2 regions of the Leuconostoc sp. UCMA20149 genome follow, and region 1 is predicted to be linked to the other one. Evidence: predicted binding sites of a transcription regulator. Region 1 holds the regulator's gene; the other holds the start of a gene.
What was found. The regulator LexA, encoded in region 1, represses DNA repair genes until DNA is damaged. The targets are predictions, from matches to a motif close to CNAACANNTGTTNG.
Positions count from the first base shown of each region.

Region 2: a site for LexA is predicted at 2,698-2,711, ahead of parE (DNA topoisomerase IV subunit B). Genes of this name have one in related genera too.

Region 1 covers NZ_VJYC01000003.1:160,318-164,754, reverse strand. The annotation lists gene rpsB (30S ribosomal protein S2) at 1-57, opposite strand, end outside; gene FF105_RS04020 (GIY-YIG nuclease family protein) at 203-478, opposite strand; gene FF105_RS04015 (tRNA1(Val) (adenine(37)-N6)-methyltransferase) at 478-1,239, opposite strand; gene FF105_RS04010 (lysophospholipid acyltransferase family protein) at 1,301-1,939, shown strand; gene FF105_RS04005 (YneF family protein) at 1,949-2,182, opposite strand; gene lexA (transcriptional repressor LexA) at 2,441-3,079, shown strand; gene pyrE (orotate phosphoribosyltransferase) at 3,108-3,743, opposite strand; gene pyrF (orotidine-5'-phosphate decarboxylase) at 3,744-4,437, opposite strand, start outside.
Region 2 covers NZ_VJYC01000005.1:3,154-7,590, forward strand. The annotation lists gene FF105_RS05390 (RelA/SpoT family protein) at 1-807, shown strand, start outside; gene FF105_RS05395 (hypothetical protein) at 911-1,531, shown strand; gene dtd (D-aminoacyl-tRNA deacylase) at 1,485-1,931, shown strand; gene plsY (glycerol-3-phosphate 1-O-acyltransferase PlsY) at 1,938-2,555, opposite strand; gene parE (DNA topoisomerase IV subunit B) at 2,733-4,437, shown strand, end outside.

The DNA of each region.
Region 1 (4,437 bases):
TTGGTGACCGAAGTGTACTCCTGCTTCGAGGAGTTCTTTCATTGAAATAACTGCCATGATATGGCCTCCTAGGTTTTTCCGCCGACAAATTCGTGGTTCACGCTGACATCACTGCACCTACGTGTTCTCGTTTGTCGTGTGTATTTGTTGTTTTCCACAACAAGATAAATTATACGGTATTTTTATATGTTTAGCAAGGACTTTATTGCCACACCTTATCTACTTTGTGTGCTAGTAGAAACATTTCTTTTTGGGATCGCGTCAGCTTTTTAAAAGCTGCCTCTGCCTTTAATGCATCACTTTTAGTTTCAAATGATTCCTGATAAATCAATTGAAGTGGATGACGCGATTTAACACGTGTAAATTTAGCTCCCTTTCCTGATTCGTGTGTCGCTAAACGACGCAAGACATCATCTGTAAAACCACCATAAAAATAGCCGTCAGCAGTATATAAAACGTAAAAAAAATATGCTTTCATTATGACCAAGCCTTGCCATACAAAATGTTATTCATTTCGGGTGTGTAATCATTTTTGTCATCATAAGCAATTAAAGCTGGTAAAATTCGTACGCCACCCGGACGTCCTGATTTAATCGCTTCGACCAAAACAATATTTGCCTCACGATCTGCCTTACCATAGACGAATTGAATCCGCTTAATCATAAGTTTGCGGTTAGCAAAAGCTGCAAAAATATCTGCCAAACGGTCTGGTCGATGGACCATATAGAATTTACCGTTATTTTTCAACAGTTTATTAGCAATTTGAGCTAAATTTGGTAAGTTGATTGTTAATTCGTGGCGCGCTAATTCATAGTGATGATCATGATTAGTTTTAGTGGTGTCATTTAAAGGAAAATAAGGTGGGTTACTCAACACGGTCTCGACCGATCCCGGTTTGATGTCCTCAAAAATATTTTTCATATCCTTTTGCAGTACACTAACACGATCAGACATTCCATTCAAATCAATACTGCGCTGTGCCATGGCTGCCAATTCAGGCTGGATTTCGACTAATGTGACGCGGCCACTCACTTTTGGCGCATAAAATAACCCCACCGCCCCAGTGCCGGCACCCAAATCAACAGCATGTCCCCGTCCTTTACCTTTAACATCTGCAAAATGTGCTAATAAAATAGCGTCAAGTGAATAGGAAAACATATCTGGATTTTGAATAATTTTAATATTTTGAGATGGTAAGCCATCAATCCGTTCACCGGATGCTAAACTTAGCTCTGTCATTTGCGTTTCTTCCCTTTTCTCGGTAAAATTGAATTTGATTTCGTTTATGAGGTGAATAAATATGAAATTTTACGAGTTTCTGCGCGGTGTTGCCGTGGCTATTATTTGGACAATCAACGGTCGCATTACATATATGAACCGTGACAAACTACCTAAAGATGATAATTATGTCTTAGTTGGCCCACATCGCACTTGGTGGGACCCTGTATGGTACGCTGTGGCTGCCTATCCTAAACATTTTATTTTTATGGCCAAGATTGAACTTTTTAAATTTAAACCACTGGCATGGCTTATTAAATCAGCAGGTGCTTTCCCTGTTGATCGTGAAAACGTTGGTCCTAGTGTCATCAAATATCCAGTTCGTGAGTTGAAAAGTGGTCAAAGATCATTGATCATGTTCCCGTCTGGTTCGCGCCACAGCGATGATTTGAAGTCCGGATCATTGCTAATTGCGCGTATGGCCGGAAAACCAATTGTACCGGCGGTATACCAAGGCCCAGTGAAGTTTAGCCACCTCTTTAAACGCCATAATACCACAATTAATTTTGGAGAGCCAATCTACATTGATCGCGCCGATAAATTGAATGCTGAAAACATCGCCAAATATACAGACATCATGCAATCAGCATTCGATAAATTAGATGATGAAATTAATCCTGATTGGCACTACATTGATCCTAAAAGAATACAAAAAAAATAAGCGCTAAGCTTATTTTTTTTGCGCATTTGCACTTTGTTGTTTCATTTGAGCCATCATTTGATTCAACTTTTTTTGTGATGGCTTTTGACCCATTGACATCATCATTGACTTCATCATTTCTTCAGAAATTGGTGGATTCTTAGCCAAATAGTTTTTCATTGAACTACGTGCCAAGAAGAAACCACCAGCCAAACCAATCGCCAAGGCCAAAACCGCAATCAAGATTACAAGTCCTGTACTCATCTTATTTCTCCTCATCGAATGTCTGATAACAATTATATCACAGCCGGTTAGTGCATGCCATCAAAAAAGTGAAGTTAATAAGTTCAAAATTCCAGTCCTTTATACACAGAAAACGAACAGAAATCACGTGGTTTCTAAAGAATTTATAAATATTCTTGGATACTTATTTGGCATTTTATAAAATCACGAACACGTGTTTGATTTGTTCGTGTTTTTTGGGTATAATTGAGTTACTAATTATTAAGTAGGAACCCCATCATGGCAATTATTCAAGAAAGCAAACAAATACAAGTCTTAAGATTTATACATGAGGCCCAATCAACTAACGGTTTTCCTCCCACAGTCAGGGAAATTGGTGAGGCCGTTGGATTATCTTCGTCATCTACCATTCATGGCCATATTGAGCGTTTGGTTAAAAAAGGATATCTCTTAAAAGATGCTTCAAAACCAAGAGCACGCGCCATTGAAATCACAGACGCTGGGTTAGAAATGCTAGGTGTTTCAATTACGCCTGGTAAGATTCCTGTTCTCGGTGTTGTGACAGCAGGAACACCAATTTTGGCCGTTGAAGAAGAGGCAACAGAATTTTTCCCCATTCCTGACAATCTAATGCAATTTGATGGTGATTTGTTCATGCTTAATGTTCATGGCGAATCAATGATCAATATTGGTATTTTGGATGGTGACAAAGTCATTGTTCGTCGTCAAGAAAATGCTGATAATGGTGACGTCGTTGTCGCAATGAATGACAATGATGAGGCAACTGTAAAACGCTTTTTCCGTGAAGCAGATCATTATCGATTGCAACCTGAAAATGATGCAATGGCGCCAATTATTTTAAAGCAAGTTACCATTCTCGGTAAAGTTATTGGTCTTTATCGAGACGCAATCTATTAAAAAAAATCGACAATATTGTCGATTTTTTTTAGTTTACTTGCCATTTTTCAGGTTGCTTTTTCCATTCATTTAATGTTTCAATCTGATCTTCAGCCAAGTCTCCTCGACTAATAGCCAATGTCATCAGCTGTGAATAGGTTGTCAATGATTTAAAAGTTAAATTAGCACTCTCAAAATTTTTTACGCCAGCTAACAGTTCGTATGAAAAAATTGACACAATGCCCAAAACATTACCACCCTCTTTTTCAACTGCTTTTGCTGCAGCCAGGACTGAACCACCCGTTGAAATCAAATCATCAATTAGCACTACTTTGTGATTCGCTACGTTTGCACCCTCTGTCTGGCGACCCGCTCCATGATCTTTTGGTTTTGACCGGACATAAATCATTGGTTTTTCTAATTGTTCCGCCACCCAGGCTGCGTGCGGAATCCCTGCTGTAGCAACACCGCCAATAATTTCAACATCAGGGTATTCAGTTTTGATTAATTCTGTTAAACCACTATAAATGTTTTTTCGAACCTTTGGAAAACCAATCGTCATGCGATTATCAGTATAAATCGGACTTTTAATACCTGACGCCCATGTGAATGGTGCCTCCGGTGAAAATTTAACCGCACCAATTTCTAGTAAATCATTAGCAACTTCATTTGCATAATCTGTCATTTAACGACTCCATTCATTCAATACTTGTTGGTATGCGGCAACTGGATCACTAGCTTTAGTAATCGAACGGCCAACAACCAGTCCCGTTGCACCTAATTGTTTTGCTTTGGCTGGTGTTGTGACACGTTTTTGATCGTTTGCGTTATCCCCAGCTAAACGGATACCAGGCGTAATGGTTAAGAAATCTGATTGCGTGTTAGCTTGTATCATACCAGCTTCTAAAGGCGAACTAATCGTGCCATCCACACCTGCGTTGTCAGCCATTTTTGCTAAGTGCAACACATTTTCTACCAACGTTACTGTCGATTGGGAAATTTCTTGAACATCAGCTTCAGAAAAAGATGTTAATTGCGTCACTGCTAGTATTTTTAAGTTTTGACCTTTATTAGCAACTGCAGCAGTCATCATCTTAGTCCCGCCGGCCGCATGTAACGTTAAATACTGAACATCTAATTTTGCAATATTGGCAACTGCATGGCCCACAGTGTTGGGAATGTCATAAAGTTTTAAATCTAAAAAGATATCAAATCCTTTTTGGCGTAAATCTCTGACAAAATCCAGTCCTTCTGCATAAAATAATTCCATACCAACCTTGATTGCCGGCTTTTTGTCTATTTTTTTAAAAGGTTCTAAAAAATTTAGTGCCGTGTTACCATCTGGAAAGTCCAGTGCAATAAAAACTGGTCGATTTATC
Region 2 (4,437 bases), on a different contig from region 1:
CGTAATAAAATTAAGCAGTATTTTAAGCAACTTGATCGTGATGATAATATTGAAGCAGCTCGAGAATTATTGAGTAACAGCATCAAAGATGGTGGCTATAATGTCAATGCTATATTAACGGCAGACAATATTCAGGAAGTCTCCGAAAAAATGCACTATCATTCATCTGATGATATGCTAGCTGCGATTGGTTTTGGCGATGTTGCCTTACCTGGTGTTGTCAATAAACTCACTGAAAAAATAAGAGAAGCACAACAAGAAGCAGCGGCACAAGAGTTGCAACGTGAAATGCTTGAAGAAGGTCATGGCATTAAACGTGATGAAACGGCATTTACTAAACGTCAAAAAGCCTCTGCTGATGATATTGTGATTGCAGGCGTTGATAATTTGTTGGTCAGATTAGGACGTTGTTGTACACCCGTGCCAGGAGATGCTGTAAAAGGTTATATCACAAAGGGACGTGGTATATCTGTCCATCGCCTTGGCTGTCCCAACATTCGTGCTGCTGAAGCACAGGGACAACGGCTAGTTGATGTCGCATGGGAAGATGATTCTGGCTTGAAACCTAATTATGATGCTGATCTAACTGTTCGTGGAGAAAATCGCAATGGTTTGTTGAACGATGTTTTGCGGAGCGTCAATGGGCGTACCAAATATGTCAACTCAGTTAATGGTCATGTGACAAAAAATGGCATGGCACAAGTGGCATTATCAATTGGCGTGCGTAATGTTGAGCAGTTAACCGTTATTATGGATGCGCTCAATAATCTGCCTTCAGTATATGATGTTGAACGCGCATTTCATTAATGAGTTCCTTTTGTAGTGAGATTAAAAGATTTATCAGGCGATAAGTCTTTTTTTTGTGCTATATTGTTTTTTGAAAATATAGCGCATATTAGGAGAGCATACTATGCATTTAATTACAATGGCATCAATCAGACAAGAGGGAAAAGTGGGGACGCTATTAGTTGATAAGCGGCATCACGAGGTTTATTTCACACCTCAAGTTTTGCCAGAAGCTAAGGCAGATAAATGGTTACTTTGGTTACTGATTGTGAGTGGTATTTTAGTGACACCCTATTGGCTGTTTGATCGCTTTATCACGTTGCCTCATTTTGTGATACATCAGCCAATTTTATGGTGGCTGTGCTTATGTTTAACTGCTGGATTGCCATTTTTAGCTTGGTACTTTGGTCGGCAAAAAGGAAAATATAACTTAACGCAATTAAAACCCTTGACAGTTAAAAAAGATGAACTACTTGTTGATTTGAAATATTGGTGGTTTGAACGATTATGGATTGCTTTTGTTCTTTTTTTGTTGCCGCCAACTGCTATTATGTTCTTTATTTTTTATGTGATTAAAAGTGACCCTCTGGATGCTTTGTTGATAACGGTCCATGCTGCGTTGTTTTTACGTCGCTTGAAACCAAATGCTATTTCACGTATCATGATAACAACAAAAGATATACTTAAATGGAGACAATATGAGAGTAGTAGTGCAACGCGTCAAACAAGCAGTTGTAGCAATTGATGGTCAACCAACCGGTCAAGTAGGACAAGGTTTTGTGCTCTTGGTAGGTATTAGTGATCATGATACAGAGGATGAAATTGATTACCTTGTTCGTAAAATTACCAATTTACGCGTTTTTAGTGATGAAAACGACCATATGAATTTGAGTCTTAAGGATATCAATGGTGGTATATTGTCAATTTCACAATTTACGTTGTACGCTAATACCAAAAAGGGTAATCGACCAAGTTTTACTGACGCCGGTGCACCTGATTTTGCAGAAAAGATGTATGACTTATTTAATGATCGTTTATTGAAAACCGGTGTACCAGTTGAAACTGGTACATTTGGTGCTGATATGCAAGTAACATTGACAAATGATGGTCCGGTAACAATTATTTTTGACACCGATCACAAATAAAAACGCTCATTTCTGAGCGCTTTTTTTGTGGTGATAGTACCAACCAATCGAGACAAGACTTTCAGTGCCGTTTTTAATACGTGATAAGTTACTACGATGACGATAGAAAACAAAAATAGTTAATGCAATAGCAACTAGTGTTAATATCCAATCATGAAAGTAAAAGGAAACCACCGTTGCAAATCCAAATCCAATCATAGAACTCAGAGAGACCATCGAACTAATCAATAAAGTGATGATGAATACTGCAGAGACCATTAAAAAGAAAGGCGGATTATAAGCTAGCAACACACCGGCTGAAGTGGCAACCGCTTTGCCACCTTTGAAACCAATCCAAAATGAATAGGTATGCCCTAGAATTGCCCCTAATCCAATTATCATTGGATTAATGTTACTGTGAAACAATAAGGGAAGTAGTCCAGCAGCCGTTCCCTTCAGTAGATCGAGAACCAAAACGGTGATACCGGCTCGAACGCCTAAAACACGGAATGAATTTGTTGTGCCAATATTTCCGGACCCTTCGTCACGAATGTCTTTATGATAAAAAATTTTGCCGACCCAATAGCCTGGCACTAAAGAACCTAATAAATAGGCCAAAATAAACATGGTAATGGTGGTTAACATAACTTAACTCCTTTAACTAAAAACCATTTATTAGTTTACCATAAAAGCACTTAGTATATGGCATGACTAATCAATTTTAAAATATTACCACTTGTCAGAATACATTTTTTAATCTATTATAAAATAGATTGACATTAACGCACGAACACTGGTTCGTGTTTTTAAGGATAAATAAACATGCCAGAAAAAAATCATTATGATTCAGATTCAATAAAAATTTTAGAAGGGTTAGAAGCCGTTCGAAAAAGGCCGGGGATGTATATTGGCTCAACTGACGGTCGCGGGTTGCATCATTTAGTGTACGAAATTGTCGATAATGCTGTTGATGAAGCTCTGGGTGGCTTTGGCAATGATATTCGTGTGACCATTCATCCTAATAACGCCATAACTGTGCAAGATTTTGGGCGTGGTATGCCGGTAGGTATGCATGAATCAGGTAAACCAACCCCTGAGGTTATTTTGACCGTCCTACATGCCGGTGGTAAATTTGGGCAAGGTGGCTATGCGACATCAGGTGGTTTACATGGTGTTGGGTCATCAGTTGTGAACGCCTTATCGGAAAGTTTACAAGTAACGATTGTTCGTGATGGACACAAATGGGAAGAAGACTTTGTGAATGGTGGTAATCCTGTTGGTACACTGCGTGATTTAGGCAAAACAAAAGCGCATTCTGGTACGACGGTAACGTTTAAGCCTGATCCATCGATATTTAGTGCAACAGTTTATAAATACGAAACATTGTCAGAGCGGTTACGTGAATCTGCCTTCTTAATGAGTGGTGTTAAATTCACGTTGACAGATGAACGAGTAGATCCAGTTCGCATTGAAGAATATCATTATGAAAAAGGCTTGGAAGCGTTCGTTGGCTTTTTAAATGAAGACAAAGAAACGATCGGACCAGTCATGACTTTTGAGGGCGAGCAAGAAGGTATTGTTGTTGACGTTGCTGCCCAATATAACGACGGCTATTCGGAAACATTGTTATCATTTGTCAACAATGTGCGAACTCAAGATGGTGGTACACATGAGGTTGGCTTTCGAACTGCATGGACCAAAGCATTTAACGAATATGCCCGAAAAGTCAATTTGTTGAAAGATAAAGATAAGAATTTGGAAGGGACAGATGTACGTGAAGGCTTAGCCGCCGTTATTTCATTGCGTGTGCCAGAACAATTCTTACAGTTTGAAGGTCAAACTAAAGATAAGCTAGGTACACCGGAAGCTCGTGGAATTGTTGATGCGGTTGTTAATGAAACTTTAGGTCGTTTCTTGATGGAGAATGGTGACTTTGGGCAGAGCTTGATTCGCAAAGCAATCAGAGCCCGTGAAGCCCGTGAAGCAGCACGTAAGGCGCGCGACGAAAGTCGTACTGGCAAATCAAAGGGTGCTAAAGATCGTTTGTTGTCAGGTAAACTGGCACCAGCACAATCAAAAAATGCCGACAAGAACGAGTTATTTTTAGTCGAGGGTGATTCGGCCGGTGGTTCAGCTAAACAAGGTCGAGACCGTAAGTTTCAAGCGATTCTACCCTTACGTGGTAAAGTCTTGAACACTGAGAAGGCCAAATTAGCTGATATTTTGAAGAATGAAGAAATATCAACGTTAATCTATGCAATTGGTGGTGGCGTTGGAGCTGATTTCAAAGTAGATGATGCCGCATTCAGTAAAATTATTATCATGACTGATGCCGATGATGATGGGGCTCATATTCAAACTTTGTTACTCACTTTTTTCTACAAATATATGCGCCCGTTGATTGAAGCAGGTCGCGTATATATTGCATTGCCACCACTTTATCGCGTTAAATATTCATCTAAAAAAATTCCTGATCAATTTGCTTGGACCAACGATGAATTAGAGCAAATTACCAGCAAACGTGAGG